DNA from 4 places in the Comamonas sp. 7D-2 genome. Region 1 is predicted to be linked to each of the others. Evidence: predicted binding sites of a transcription regulator. Region 1 holds the regulator's gene; each other region holds the start of a gene.

Region 1 (3,196 bases):
TGGTCAAGGATGTGTCGCTGTCCGTGCAAAAAGGCGAGGTGGTCGGTCTGCTCGGCCCCAACGGTGCGGGCAAGACCACATCGTTCTACATGATCGTGGGCCTGGTGCGCAGCGACGGCGGCGAGATCTTCATCGACGGCCAGCCGGTGGGCGGCATGCCGATTCACCAGCGCTCGCGCCTGGGCCTGTCCTATCTGCCCCAGGAAGCCTCCATCTTCCGCAAGCTCAGCGTGGAAGACAATGTGCGCGCCGTGCTGGAGCTGCAAAAGGACGAGCAGGGCAAGGCGCTGACGCGCGACGAAATCGAAAAGCGTCTCACGGGCCTGCTGCAGGAGCTGCGCGTCGAGCATCTGCGCCAGTCGCCGGCGCTGGCGCTGTCAGGCGGTGAGCGCAGGCGCGTGGAAATTGCCCGCGCCCTGGCCACGCAACCGCGCTTCATTTTGCTTGACGAGCCTTTTGCCGGCATCGACCCGATCGCGGTGATCGAGATCCAGCGCATCATCGGCTTCCTCAAGGAGCGCGGCATCGGCGTGCTGATCACCGACCACAATGTGCGAGAGACGCTGGGCATCTGCGACCACGCCTTCATCATCAGCGACGGCCATGTGCTGGCCGAAGGCACGCCCGAGGAGATCGTGGAGAACGCCGATGTGCGCCGCGTCTATCTGGGCGAACATTTCAGAATGTGATGACCCCCACGCTCCCTCACTTTGTGCGGTCGCTGCCCCCAGAAGGGGCCCTGACCGGCTGCGCCGAGGTTTGCCTTGGGGCGGCCCGGCGGCAAACCCGTAGCACTGCGCGCGTTTGCAATGATTGTCTGGGGGCCGCGCCTCGATGAAGCCAGGTCTCTCGCTACGCGTTTCGCAGCATTTATCGCTTACGCCGCAGCTGCAGCAATCCATTCAGCTGCTGCAGCTTTCCACCCTGGAGCTGGCGCAGGAAGTCGAGCAGATGCTGGTCGACAACCCTTTTCTGGAACGTGCGGGCGATGAGGCCGAAACTGCGGGAGATGCTCCTGTAGATGTAGCTAATAGCGCCAGTGAATACAGTACTTCAGATGGTATTCATGCTGAAAGAGATGCATCGCAAGCGCAACAAGCTACTGAAACGGTAGCGGAGGCATCAAACCCCGAAACCCCTGAAACGCTGAACTGGGAGGCCGAGGGCCTGGACGGCCAGGACGGGGAATGGGGTGGCGAATCCAGCAGCGAGTGGGATACGCCCTCGGCCAGCAGCTCCACGCGCAACCGCGATGGCGATGACGAAACCGATGCCATCGATCTGGCGCGCGAGCACCAGAGCCTGACCGACTTTCTCCATCGTCAGGCGCTGAGCCTGCATCTGGGCGCGGCGGACATGGCGGCGCTGCGCTTTCTCATCGAGTCGCTCAGCGACGACGGCTATCTCGAGGATTCCCTGCAGGAGCTGGCGCAGAGCCTGGCCGGCGACGACCTGGAAGAGCGCGAGGAACTGGAGCAGCACTTTGTCATTGCTCTGAAGCTGCTTCAAAGCCTGGAGCCCGTGGGCGTGGGAGCGCGTGATCTGGCCGAGTGCCTGCAGCTGCAGCTGCGCGACCTGATCCGCACCGCCGAGGACGAGGGCACGACCGAGGCGCATATGAACCGGCTGCTGCTGGCGCAGGCCATCTGCGCGCAGCCCATGGACCTGCTGGCGCGGCGCGATCTGCGCAAGCTCACCAGCCTGTGCGGCGCGCGAGAGGAACAGCTGCGCGAAGCCATGGCCCTGATCGCCAGGCTGGAGCCGCGTCCGGGTCGGCGCTTTGTGGACGTGGAGCGCCATATCGTGGTGCCTGATGTCATCGTGCGCCCGCTGCGGTCCGGCTCGGGCCGGGTGGACTTCTCCGTGCAGCTCAACCCCGAGGTCATGCCGCGTCTGCGCGTGCACGACATCTATGCCGGCGTGCTGCGCCGCCACAAGAACAGCGACGGCCATGCGGCGCTGCAGCAGCAGTTGCAGGAGGCGCGCTGGTTCATCAAGAACATCCAGCAGCGTTTCGACACCATCTTGCGGGTCTCCGAAGCCATTGTGGAGCGGCAGAAGAACTTCTTTGTGCATGGCGAACTGGCCATGCGCCCGCTGGTGCTGCGCGATATCGCCGACACCCTGGGTCTGCACGAGTCCACGATCAGCCGCGTGACCACGGCCAAGTACATGGCCACGCCCCAGGGCACCTTCGAGCTCAAGTATTTCTTCGGCTCGGGCCTGGGCACGGAAACCGGCGGCAGTGCTTCCAGCACGGCCGTGCGTGCGCTGATCAAGCAGTTTGTCGATGCCGAAGATGCCAAGAAGCCGCTGTCGGACGCCAAGCTGGCCGATATGCTCAAAGAGCAGGGCATCGAGTGCGCGCGCCGCACCGTCGCCAAATACCGCGAGCAGCTCAAGATACCGACGACCACGCTGCGCAAGGCGCTGTAGGGCACCGCAGAAACAAGAAAGCCGCTGATGCATCACACAGCGGCTTTCTTGTTCTGTATTTAGGGCGGGAGCCTTGATAAGGCATTCCTCAAGCAAGGGGCAGCGAGCAAGAGCCGCCCTTGCGGCGATGCTGCCGTCCCCCCTTGGGGGCGCCCGGCCAGGGGAAGGCGCGTAGCGCCTCAGGGGGTTATCAAGAAACCAACCACCAGATAAACCAGACCAGCACGCCAATCATCAGGCCGAACTTGAGGATCTTGTAGAAGGTCGGATTCCAGTCGCGGAAGGCGCGGCGGTACTTGCCCGCATAGAACGAGATCTTGAACAGCTTGCTGATCATGCCGCGCGGATCGCCCTCGTTGTTGGGCGAGCTGGCGGCGGCCACCACGTTCTTGCCCAGCCAGTGATTGAGCCACTGGGCAAAGCCATTGGTCATGGGGCGCTCCACATCGCAGAACAGCACGATGCGGTTGCCTTCCGAGCGGTTCTCGGCCCAGTGCATAAAGGTCTCGTCGAAGATCACGCCTTCGCCTTCACGCCAGCTATAGGGCTGGCCGTCGACCTCGATCATGCAGCGGTCGTCGTTGGGGGCCAGCACGGCCAGGTGATAGCGCAGCGAGCCTGCATAGGGGTCGCGGTGCAGATTGAGCTTGGCGCCGGGCGGCAGCTCGGCAAACATGGCGGCCTTGACGCTGGGAATCGATTTCACCAGGGCCGTGGTCTTGGGGCACAGCTCCATGGCCGAAGGGTGGGCATCGCCGTA
Region 2 (3,196 bases), 140 kb from region 1:
GCCCGATCACCTGTCCATCGACCCTCGCAGCCCTCACCATGTGGCCGCCGTGTTCGAGCACGACATCGGCATCCGCTTCAACGGCAAGGACCGCTTTGACGTCGAGGAATACTGCGTGAGCGAGGGCTGGGTCAAGGTGCCCGCCGGCAAGACCCTGGACCGCAAGGGCAAGCCCCTGTTGATCAAGATCAAGGGTACGGTCGAGGCGTATTACCGCTAAACCCAGTCCCCGTGGCCGCACAACGCCTGAACAAGCGCCAGCTCAAGCGTGAGCTGAATGCCGTGCGGCCATACTCTCGCAGCCAGATCGCCGATGGACAAAGGCAAGAGGCCGGGCTGCGACACAGAATCACGGAGGGCGAGCTGGGATGGTTGATGCCAGGGCTTCCGCTGCCTTGGCAAACCTGGGTGCAGCAGGTGCTGCGACCCGAAGCCATCGCTGTACAGCCCGCGCTTTGCAGCAGCTTCGTTTTAGGGATGGACATACCGCTGCTGCAACGCTTTGCCGCAGAAGTGCCAGAGTCCAACAGACTCTATGTACACAGCCTGAGCGATGCTCAAGCGCTGGTCTTCGGCGATGCAGGGCACTGCGTCAAGGCCACCCTGCAGCAGGGGCAAATCAGCGACTGGCAAACCAGTCCCGCGGAAGCCTCCGAGTCTGAAACACGATTGCGCACAGCAGACGCCACGGCTTTGCATGCTGCATGGCAGTGCTTTGCTCAAGAGATGGATTGCCCCGCCAACCTGAGCCAGTTCCGCGCACAAGTGTTTGATGCTGGTCTGCAGAGCCAGCGTCTGGTCTGCATTTCACCCATCACGCTGGATTGGATGGATCACTACGCCAACATCCACGCCGACTGCCGCTGGTTCAATGGTGTCAGCCGCATCCTGGATGGCAGGGAAATCATTCACACCATAGTGCATGGAAGAGACTGAAGACTTGAGTTCAAGCCTTTTCAGCCTCTACCCCTTTCACACCAAGCGCATAAAGCTATTTATTCAATAGCATTCAGCTCGCTCAAGCCAGCGCTTCCGCAGGACCGAAGAACTCATAGTGCACCTGGGCCTCGGGCACGCCCAGCTCGCGCAGCGACTGCTTGACGCTGCGCATGAAGCCGCGCGGGCCCAGGAAGTAGACATCGGCATCGCGTGACTCAGGCAGCCACTGGGCCAGTCGGTCGGTGCTCAGCAGGCCCTGGGCATCGACCTCGTCGCCCGCGTCCGCCTGGTCGTAGCAATAGCGGCGTGTGAGCTGCTCGTGGCTGTTAGCCAGCGCATCGATCTTCTCGCGGAAGGCATGCACGCCGCGATCACGCGCGCAGTGGATGAAGGTGATCTCGCGCCCCGTGGGCAGCGCGGCCTGCAGCATGGGCAGCGTGGGCGTGATGCCCACACCGCCGCTGATCAGCACCAGGGGCTTGGCATTGGCCTGCAAGGTGAAATGGCCGGCAGGCGGGAACAGCTCCAGCGTATCGCCCACGTGCAGCTGGTCGTGCAAATGGTTGGAGACCTTGCCGCCGGCCTCGCGCTTGACGCTGATGCGATAGCTCTTGCCGTTGGCAGGCGCCGACAGCGAGTAGTTGCGGCGCTGCTCCAGGCCGTCGACTACCACGCGCAGGCCGATGTACTGGCCTGGCTGATGGGCAATCACCGCGCCGCCGTCCACGGGTTCCAGATAGAAGGACGTGATCTCGGCGCTTTCGGCCTCTTTGCGCACCAGCTTGAAGGCACGCGCACCACGCCAGCCGCCTTCGGCTGCCGCAGTCTGCTCGTACACCGCGCGCTCCGCACCGATCAGGATATCGGCCAGCTGCTGATAGGCGGCGGCCCAGGCGGCGATCACCTCATCCGTGGCGATCTCTGCCCCCAGCACCTCGCGAATGGCGCGCAGCAGGCAGGCACCGACGATGGGGTAATGCTCGGCCTGTACCTGCAGCGCCACATGCTTGTTGATGATTTGCGCAGGCAGATTGCCCAGGTTTTCCAGTCGGTCGATGTTCTTGGCATACATCAGCACGCTATGTGCCAATGCTCGCGGCTGAGCACCGCTTTGCTGGTGCGCCTGGTTGAACAGCGGGCGCACCTCGGGATACTCACCCAGCATGGTCTGGTAGAAATGCGTGATCAGGGCCTCGCCGCCGGTTTCCAGCAGCGGTACGGTGGCCTTGACGATCTCGCGTTGACGTTCGGTAAGCATGCAAATCTCCTGGTTGCTGCCTTGCCAGCTGCAAGGCTTGAGCGGATAAATGCAAACGGCGTGCCAGCAACAAGACCATTGCAGAACAATGGCTTGCAAAAACATGCGTCAATATGACATCCATCAATTGCTGTCTCATTGACACCATCAGATGTCGTTATGACAACATCTCACATTCTTAACGCCGTCAGCCCGCTGATCGCCGATCTGGCCCAGGACCTGTCCGAGCGCGAACGTCTGCGCCGTCTGCTGGCCGCACTGCGCAACCTGTTGCCCGCCGATGCCGTAGCCCTGCTGAAGCTCGAAGGCGAATGGCTGCGCCCCATGGCAATCGACGGCCTGATGCCGGACACGCTGGGCCGGCGCTTTCGCCTGGGCGAGCATCCGCGCTTTGCCCAGTTGCTGGCGGCCGGCCAGGCCATGCGCTTTGAACCCGACAGTCCCCTGCCCGATCCCTATGACGGGCTGGTGGCGCACAAAGGCCAGGCCATCAGCGAGCTGCATGTGCATGACTGCATGGGCTGCGTGCTGCAGCTGGGCGGCCTGCCCTGGGGTCTGCTGACGCTGGACGCACTGGAGCCGGGCCGGTTCGCCGACCCCGCGGCGCTGGCCATGCTGCAGGCCTTCAGCAATCTGGCCGCAGCCACCGTGGCCACGGCCGAGCGCGTGCACCTGCTGTCCCAGCTCGCGCGCGGCGCCACCGGCTCGGCCAGTCCCGCCGCGCCGCAGGAGCGCGGACTGCAGGGCGCAAGCCCCGTCATGCGCCAGCTGCAGAAAGACATTGCCCTGGTCGCAGCCAGCGATCTTTGCGTGCTCGTCACCGGCGAAACCGGCACCGGCAAGGAGCTGGTGGCCCAGGCCGTGCATGCGCAGTCGGGCCGTGCCGACAAGCCCATGATCAGCATCAACTGCGCGGCCCTGCCCGACAACCTGGTCGAGAGCGAGCTGTTCGGCCATGTGCGCGGGGCCTTCACGGGAGCACTGAGCGAGCGCAGTGGC
Region 3 (3,196 bases), 240 kb from region 1:
TTCAGAGATCGCTGCATATATCTGCTCCCATAACTTGTAACGTGTTGTACTTAAGCCGATGAATTCTCGAGCAGCACTCCCCCCCAATGCATTGGAGATGTCTCCCCACTTTATATAAAGTACCCAATAAAGTAATAAAGAAGCTGATATCCAGCACAGGGAACTTCTGAAATTTTTAATAAAAAATACTGCTACTGCCAAAATTGTAATTGATAGGGCACCGGTTCTAGACTGAGTTGCAACTAATGTAAAAACAAGAATCGCAGCAGCACTATATAACCAAACCTCCCTCACCTTTTTATTTATATCGAAATAAAGCAGAGATACCAGCGCCATTAGCAATAAAGTAGCCAGCTGATTCGGTTGTGCAATATTTCCATAGACTCGCCCTTTGCTGGGGTACATAAACATTCCTTGCTCTACGCCCTGCCATTGAGCAAGACCCACAATGCTGTTTATCAAAGCCGCAAAGAGAATCGTCAAAAATACGATGTCTATCTTTGAAATATTCCCAAAACTCATAACATCTCTCTGCTCTACAAAAGATAAAGCCCCGAGAGAAGAAGACATGCAGCAATATGTTGACACTAATATCAAAAATATAAAGTCTCCGAAACTAATTATGCCAAGTCCATACTGAAGTAAGGAGATAATAATTAACAGGAGTAAAAAAATATAGATGCGTATTGGTATAAGTGTAAAACTACGCCCACCCCATAGCAATGCAAATCCAATACAAGCAAATGCTTCCTGCAAAAAAGTATTCCAAGGTGATATGTGATCAGGAAATACCCACATCAGCATTAGAAAAATACAAGCAGTTAGTTGACTATATTTTTTGAAGTACGACATAAAAAAAGCCCCCTTGCGGAGGCTTCTGTGATTGAATAGATATTACTTGCAGGAACCGGGAAGGTATTTGCTAATGGCTGTAGAACCACCACTGCACTTCCAGCTCACAATTTGCGAACCCTGGTGATTCGAAGCTGCGTCAACCTTCAGTGCAGTTGTGTTAGCTGTATCCATGAATGGTTCCAGCTTGACCGTATCATTGGCGCCGAGCGTAACACCCAGCGCAGCAGTATCAGGAGTGACGGTAATAACGCCATTGGCAGTTGTTGCCACAGATTTCACCATCTTCGATGGATTGGAGCCGGCACCATCAGAGTTGGCTTCACAGCCCCAACCATTGGCCGAACCTGTAGAAGTGGAGTTCATAGATTGAACCTGTTCGCTAATCGATGTACGGCATTGAGAAGCGGCCAGTACCACCTCAGCCATACGAGCTTTGACTGTGTAGTCCTTATAAGCAGGCAGAGCCACGGCAGCCAGAATACCGATAATCGCGACAACGATCATCAGTTCGATCAGGGTGAAACCCTTTTGAATGGAACGCTTCATTTCAAACTCCCTAGTTGGATGAGACGCAAGGTATCAAGCAAGCTGCATGCCAACAATTTGGCAAAGGCAGCCCACATCCAAGATGACACGTTTGGCAACATTCAAGCGAGATTTAGTAACAATTTTGGCGACCCAACTGCAACACTGACAAATTTGTCAGACGCTTAACACCCATCAAGCCGGCCTGTCACTCCACGACAAAGCGCATGGTGCTGCCCGCGAGGTCCACTGTATCGCCATTGAGCAGCGGCACAGACAGAGGGCCCACCACCTGACCATTGAGCTTGAGGTCTTCGCTTGCGCCCTCGAGTTGGGTGAGCACAAAGCCATGGGGCTTCTGAGTGATGGAGGCGATGGCTACACCGGGCTTGCCCAGGGTGGTGACGACCTTGAAAAGAGGTATTTCCCTGCCGGCCAGGCTGCCGGTGAGCATGCGAATCACCGCGTGGCGCTCGGGCAGTGCGGCGAGCGAGCCCTGGATGGTGGAGCTGAAGCTGGAGATTTCACCAAATCCCGAGGGACTGGCGAGCTTGGCGTAGCCGCTGTCTGCCTCTTCGGAAATATGCGCCAGCGCCTTTTTGCCGCCTTGGGCAGATGGCGTATTCGTATCGGCAATCACGGTATCGAGAAAGCGGATTTTGTAGCGGCCAATGTCCAGCAGGTCGCCGTTGAGCAGGTCCTGCTTCTGGATGGCGCGACCGTTGACATAGGTGCCGTTGGTGCTGCGCAGGTCTTCAATGCAGACCTTGCCGCCAGAGATGGTGAGCACGGCATGCTCGCCGCTGACCGCCAGATTCTCGATCACGATGTCGTTGTAAGGACGACGACCCAAGGTCGTGCGCTCCTTGGTGAGCTGTACTTCCTTGATGACTGCGCCGTCGATTGAGATGACCAAAGTCGGCATGCTCGAAGCTCCTGAGGAAACGCCAAGTCCTGCTTGGCTGCACTGGCTAGGACCACTCCCACTTGAGTGAGTGATTCAGCGCTCAATCATCAATCGTAACTGGATGAAACGCGCTTGCATGCTGCATCTTATTTCACTAATTCGATGAAGCCAGCTATTCGATTGAAATTTTCAACCTTGCTGGCATTCGTCTGCAGCATCTTTGGAATCGCACCCGCAATCTATCAAGTCGCCATATAAGAAAAGCCCGCGCTCGTTGAAAGCGCGGGCTTTTTTGCAAATCTTTGCAAAGTGGCGACAGCCACCTATCCGTGATTTAAAAGGGCAGAGGTCACCTTTTATGTAAACATCTCTATGAGAACTAGTCAGAAGGCCACTTTTCCGAAATTTTATACCAACCGACGTAAACAAGTAAGCCATTTTTAGCAGGTTGTTTACATTGTGTGAGTAGGTGCCCCGCGCAGCATGTTCCAACGCTAGTCAAGTGACGAAATCGCACCATGCGCAGCAGGGCAGCCAACAACTGAACAGCATCAGCAAGCTAGTCCAGTACTTCTACCAACCAGCCTTGAAGTTGAAGAACGCTCACGCATACTTCCTCGCTGAAGCTAGGGTCTACAGCTAGTCCGGGAGTGGGGGAAATGACCGTTGAGTGACCGTCTTGCGTTGTGGACTGAACGGCAATTCATCTGGTCCGTGTGTCATCACCAGCAGCAATGGGACATGCCCTACCGGCAAGCTGTCCAGAGCGTCTTGCGACCTATCATCAGGGGGAGCACCATACCCATCGTTATCTTCTCTCGCAGCTTCAGAGCTGATGCTGGCCAGAAGCGCATTGGTTAACGTGAAGCCCAAGGTTGGCGATTGTTCGACTGCAGCAGCCACAAACTC
Region 4 (3,196 bases), 1.0 Mb from region 1:
ACGCCTCTGCACTATCTGGTGGCTGCAAGGCAAAGCGAGATTGCCGAGCTGGAGCAGATCAGCCGCGCCAGCAGCCTGGTGGCGAGCGTGTCCGAGCTCGTCCATGCGCTGCAGAAAGAGCGCGGTCTCTCGAATATCTTTCTGGTCAGCGGCGGAGCACAGGCGCAGCACAGCCTGCTCGATCATGGCCGGCATGTGGACCGGGTCATGGAGCGAGTCTGCCTGGCGCTTGAAGAGCTGGGTGCGCGGGCGCCGGGTGCGCATGGCGCTCGCCTGTTCAACGCGATCGCCAATGCGCTGCAAGGCTTTGAAGCCCTGCCGCTGCTGCGCCGCCGGCGCGATGCGCTGCAGCTGAGTGCCGAGGATTGCACGCAGGCGCTGATCCGCATGATTGCGGCCTGCCTGACCGTGGTGTTCGAGGCGGCGGACAGCGCTTGCGATCCCGATATTGCGAAATTGCTGGTGGCGCTGTTTCATTTCATGCAGGGCAAGGAGCTGGCGGGCCAGGAGCGCGCCACGGGGGTTGCGGCGTTTACCGTAGGGGTCGGCAAGTCGGAGCGTCAGCGCCATTGGCTGCATCTGATCGAGTCTCAGGAGCGCTGCTTTCAGGTGTTTGCAGACTTCGCCAGTCCCTCGGGGATGGAGCGCTGGCAGCAGCAATGCGGGGCCTGCCCCGATATGACGGTGATCGAGAGGCTGCGTCGAATGGGCTGCACGGCGGGGGACGGCGTGCTGCTGGACCGTAGCCTGAGCTCACCGTGGTTCGAGGCCTGTTCCAGCCGGCTCGATGCCATGCACCAGATTGAGGCATTTCTGGTCCATGAGCTGCAGGAGCAATGCCTGTGCAAGCTTGAGCAGGCCCGTACAGCGCTCTGTCAGCAACTGGCGCTGCTGGAGATGCAGCCGCAGCCTGGGACTCGTGCCGAAGCGGCTGCGGCCTTTCTGGGGGCCACGCAGTCAGCCGCCTCCTTGCCTGCGGAGGGTGCGTACGGGTTGCAGCTCGAGAAAAGCATTGTCTTGCTGGTGCAGGAGCAGTCCATGCGCTTGCAGGACATGCAGACCGAGATCGACAAGGCGCGCGCCACGCTCAAGGAGCGCAAGACTATAGAGCGGGCCAAGGGCGTGCTCATGAACTACCGCCAGCTCAGTGAGGGCGATGCCTACAAGCTGATCCGCCAGACGGCCATGAACCAGAACCGGCGCATGCTGGATGTGGCCGAGGCCATTCTGGCCACGGTGGACTTGCTGCCGGGCAGCACCAATTCATAGCCTTGGCCGCGCGATGTTTGTTGCGCTGCACCAAATATGAGCCAAAACCGGAGGCGCAAAGCCTGCTCCGTCTCTGATCAAGGTCTGGCATGGTTTGTGCATGACTGTTGATGTCAAGCAGACCAAAGGCGGTCGCGCTTAAAGCGTTATTACGAGTGACCTGGGACAACGGCGTCCTTTTCTCCTCACACCCGAGGAGGGAAGGGCGCCTTTTTGTTTTCCGGATCGCCTTCACCACGATTCTTGATGGAGTTTTCTCATGAGCCAGTGCCTCCCTTCGTCTACTGCTCCCACGCCGGAGCCCGTATCTGCCGGTGGCCGGCGTGAGTTTCTGCGCGTGGCTGGCGCCGCCGCCCTCTATGGCTCGCTGGGTCACCATGGCGCCTGGGCCGCAGGCTCCGATGCGCCGGAGAAGAAAGAAGTCAAGATAGGCTTCATCCCGCTGACCGATTGCGCCAGCGTGGTCATGGCCTCGGTGCTGGGCTTCGATCAGAAATACGGCGTGAAGATCGTCCCCAGCAAGGAGGCGAGCTGGGCCGGCGTGCGCGACAAGCTGGTCAACGGCGAGCTGGACTTCGCCCATGTGCTCTACGGCCTGGTCTACGGCCTGCATCTGGGTGTGGGGGGGCCAAAGAAGGACATGGCCGTGCTCATGAGCCTGAACAACAACGGCCAGGCGATCACGCTGTCCAAGGCCCTTGCCGACAAGGGCGCGGTCGACAGAGCCAGTCTGGCCAAGGTCATGGCCAGGGAAAAGCGCGAATACACGTTTGCCGGTACCTTCCCCACCGGTACCCACGCCATGTGGATGCATTACTGGCTGGCGGCTGCGGGCATCAATCCGTTATCCGAGGCCAAGCTGATCACCGTGCCGCCGCCCCAGATGGTGGCCAATATGCGTGTGGGCAATATGGATGGCTTCTGCGTGGGCGAACCCTGGAACCATCGCGCCATCATGGACGGCATCGGTATCACGGCCAACACCACGCAGGACATCTGGAAGGATCACCCCGAGAAGGTGCTGGGCACCACGGGCGAGTTCGCGCAGAAGAATCCCAACACCTGCCGCGCCGTGATGATGGCGATTCTCGAGGCCGGCCGCTGGATTGACGCCAGCCTGCAGAACAAGACGAAGATGGCCGAGACCGTGGCCCAGAAGTCGTACATCAACACCAGTGTGGACGCCATCAACCAGCGCATTCTGGGCCGCTACCAGAACGGCCTGGGCAAGACCTGGGACGACCCCAACCACATGAAGTTCTTCAACGACGGGGCCGTGAACTTCCCCTATCTGTCGGACGGCATGTGGTTTCTCACCCAGCACAAGCGCTGGGGGCTGCTCAAGGCCCATCCCGACTATCTGGCCGTGGCCAGGCAGATCAACCGCATCGACCTCTACCAGCAGGCGGCAAGCCAGCTCAAGGTCAGCGTGCCCAAGGATGTGCTGCGCACCAGCAAGCTGATCGACGGCGTGGTCTGGGACGGCAAGAACCCTGCCCAGTACGCCGACAGCTTCAAGATCAAGGCCGCCTGAGGCCGCCACCTTAACGGAGAACCATCATGGTCAGTGCCGTACTTCACTCACCGCTCGAACTCGATCCCCCGCACGATCCGCAACTGGCAGCCCAGGCGGCCAATGATGCGCTGCTCGAAACCTCAAAAGAGATAGCGGCTGGCACAGAACTTGTAAAGGCTGAAGTGCAAAAAGATATCAAACCCAAAGCGATAGTCACGGCTCCGGTTGCGGTGGCACCCAGCCGCTTGCGCCAATGGGCTGAACAGCTATTTGCTCAGGTCCTGCCGCCGCTGCTGGGGCTGGCGCTGCTGGTCGGGCTGTGGTCGCTGGTATCGAGCAGCACAGGCAAGAGCATTCCGACCCCGGCCGAGACTTGGGAGCAGGCCCTGCAGGTGTTCAGCGATCCCTTCT

The links. The regulator sigma-54, encoded in region 1, starts transcription at its own class of promoters, with help from an activator protein. The targets are predictions, from matches to a motif close to TGGCANGNAANCTGCTTT.
Region 2: a site for sigma-54 is predicted at 2,246-2,263, ahead of hmpA (NO-inducible flavohemoprotein). Genes of this name have one in related genera too.
Region 3: a site for sigma-54 is predicted at 1,436-1,453, ahead of MPZ60_RS24825 (pilin). Genes of this name have one in related genera too.
Region 4: a site for sigma-54 is predicted at 1,355-1,372, ahead of MPZ60_RS03145 (CmpA/NrtA family ABC transporter substrate-binding protein). Genes of this name have one in related genera too.

The regions. Positions count from the first base shown of each region.
Region 1 is NZ_CP094238.1:5,144,886-5,148,081, reverse strand. Features, by position in the region: gene lptB (LPS export ABC transporter ATP-binding protein) at 1-689, shown strand, start outside; gene MPZ60_RS23700 (RNA polymerase factor sigma-54) at 835-2,436, shown strand; gene MPZ60_RS23695 (aspartyl/asparaginyl beta-hydroxylase domain-containing protein) at 2,627-3,196, opposite strand, start outside.
Region 2 is NZ_CP094238.1:5,004,541-5,007,736, forward strand. Features, by position in the region: gene MPZ60_RS22965 (DUF3297 family protein) at 1-220, shown strand, start outside; gene MPZ60_RS22970 (hypothetical protein) at 232-936, shown strand; gene hmpA (NO-inducible flavohemoprotein) at 1,019-2,197, opposite strand; gene norR (nitric oxide reductase transcriptional regulator NorR) at 2,357-3,196, shown strand, end outside.
Region 3 is NZ_CP094238.1:5,387,941-5,391,136, forward strand. Features, by position in the region: gene MPZ60_RS24820 (PglL family O-oligosaccharyltransferase) at 1-570, opposite strand, end outside; gene MPZ60_RS24825 (pilin) at 895-1,401, opposite strand; gene MPZ60_RS24830 (FHA domain-containing protein) at 1,589-2,305, opposite strand; gene MPZ60_RS24835 (hypothetical protein) at 2,927-3,196, opposite strand, start outside.
Region 4 is NZ_CP094238.1:697,532-700,727, forward strand. Features, by position in the region: gene MPZ60_RS03140 (nitrate regulatory protein) at 1-1,269, shown strand, start outside; gene MPZ60_RS03145 (CmpA/NrtA family ABC transporter substrate-binding protein) at 1,529-2,803, shown strand; gene ntrB (nitrate ABC transporter permease) at 2,830-3,196, shown strand, end outside.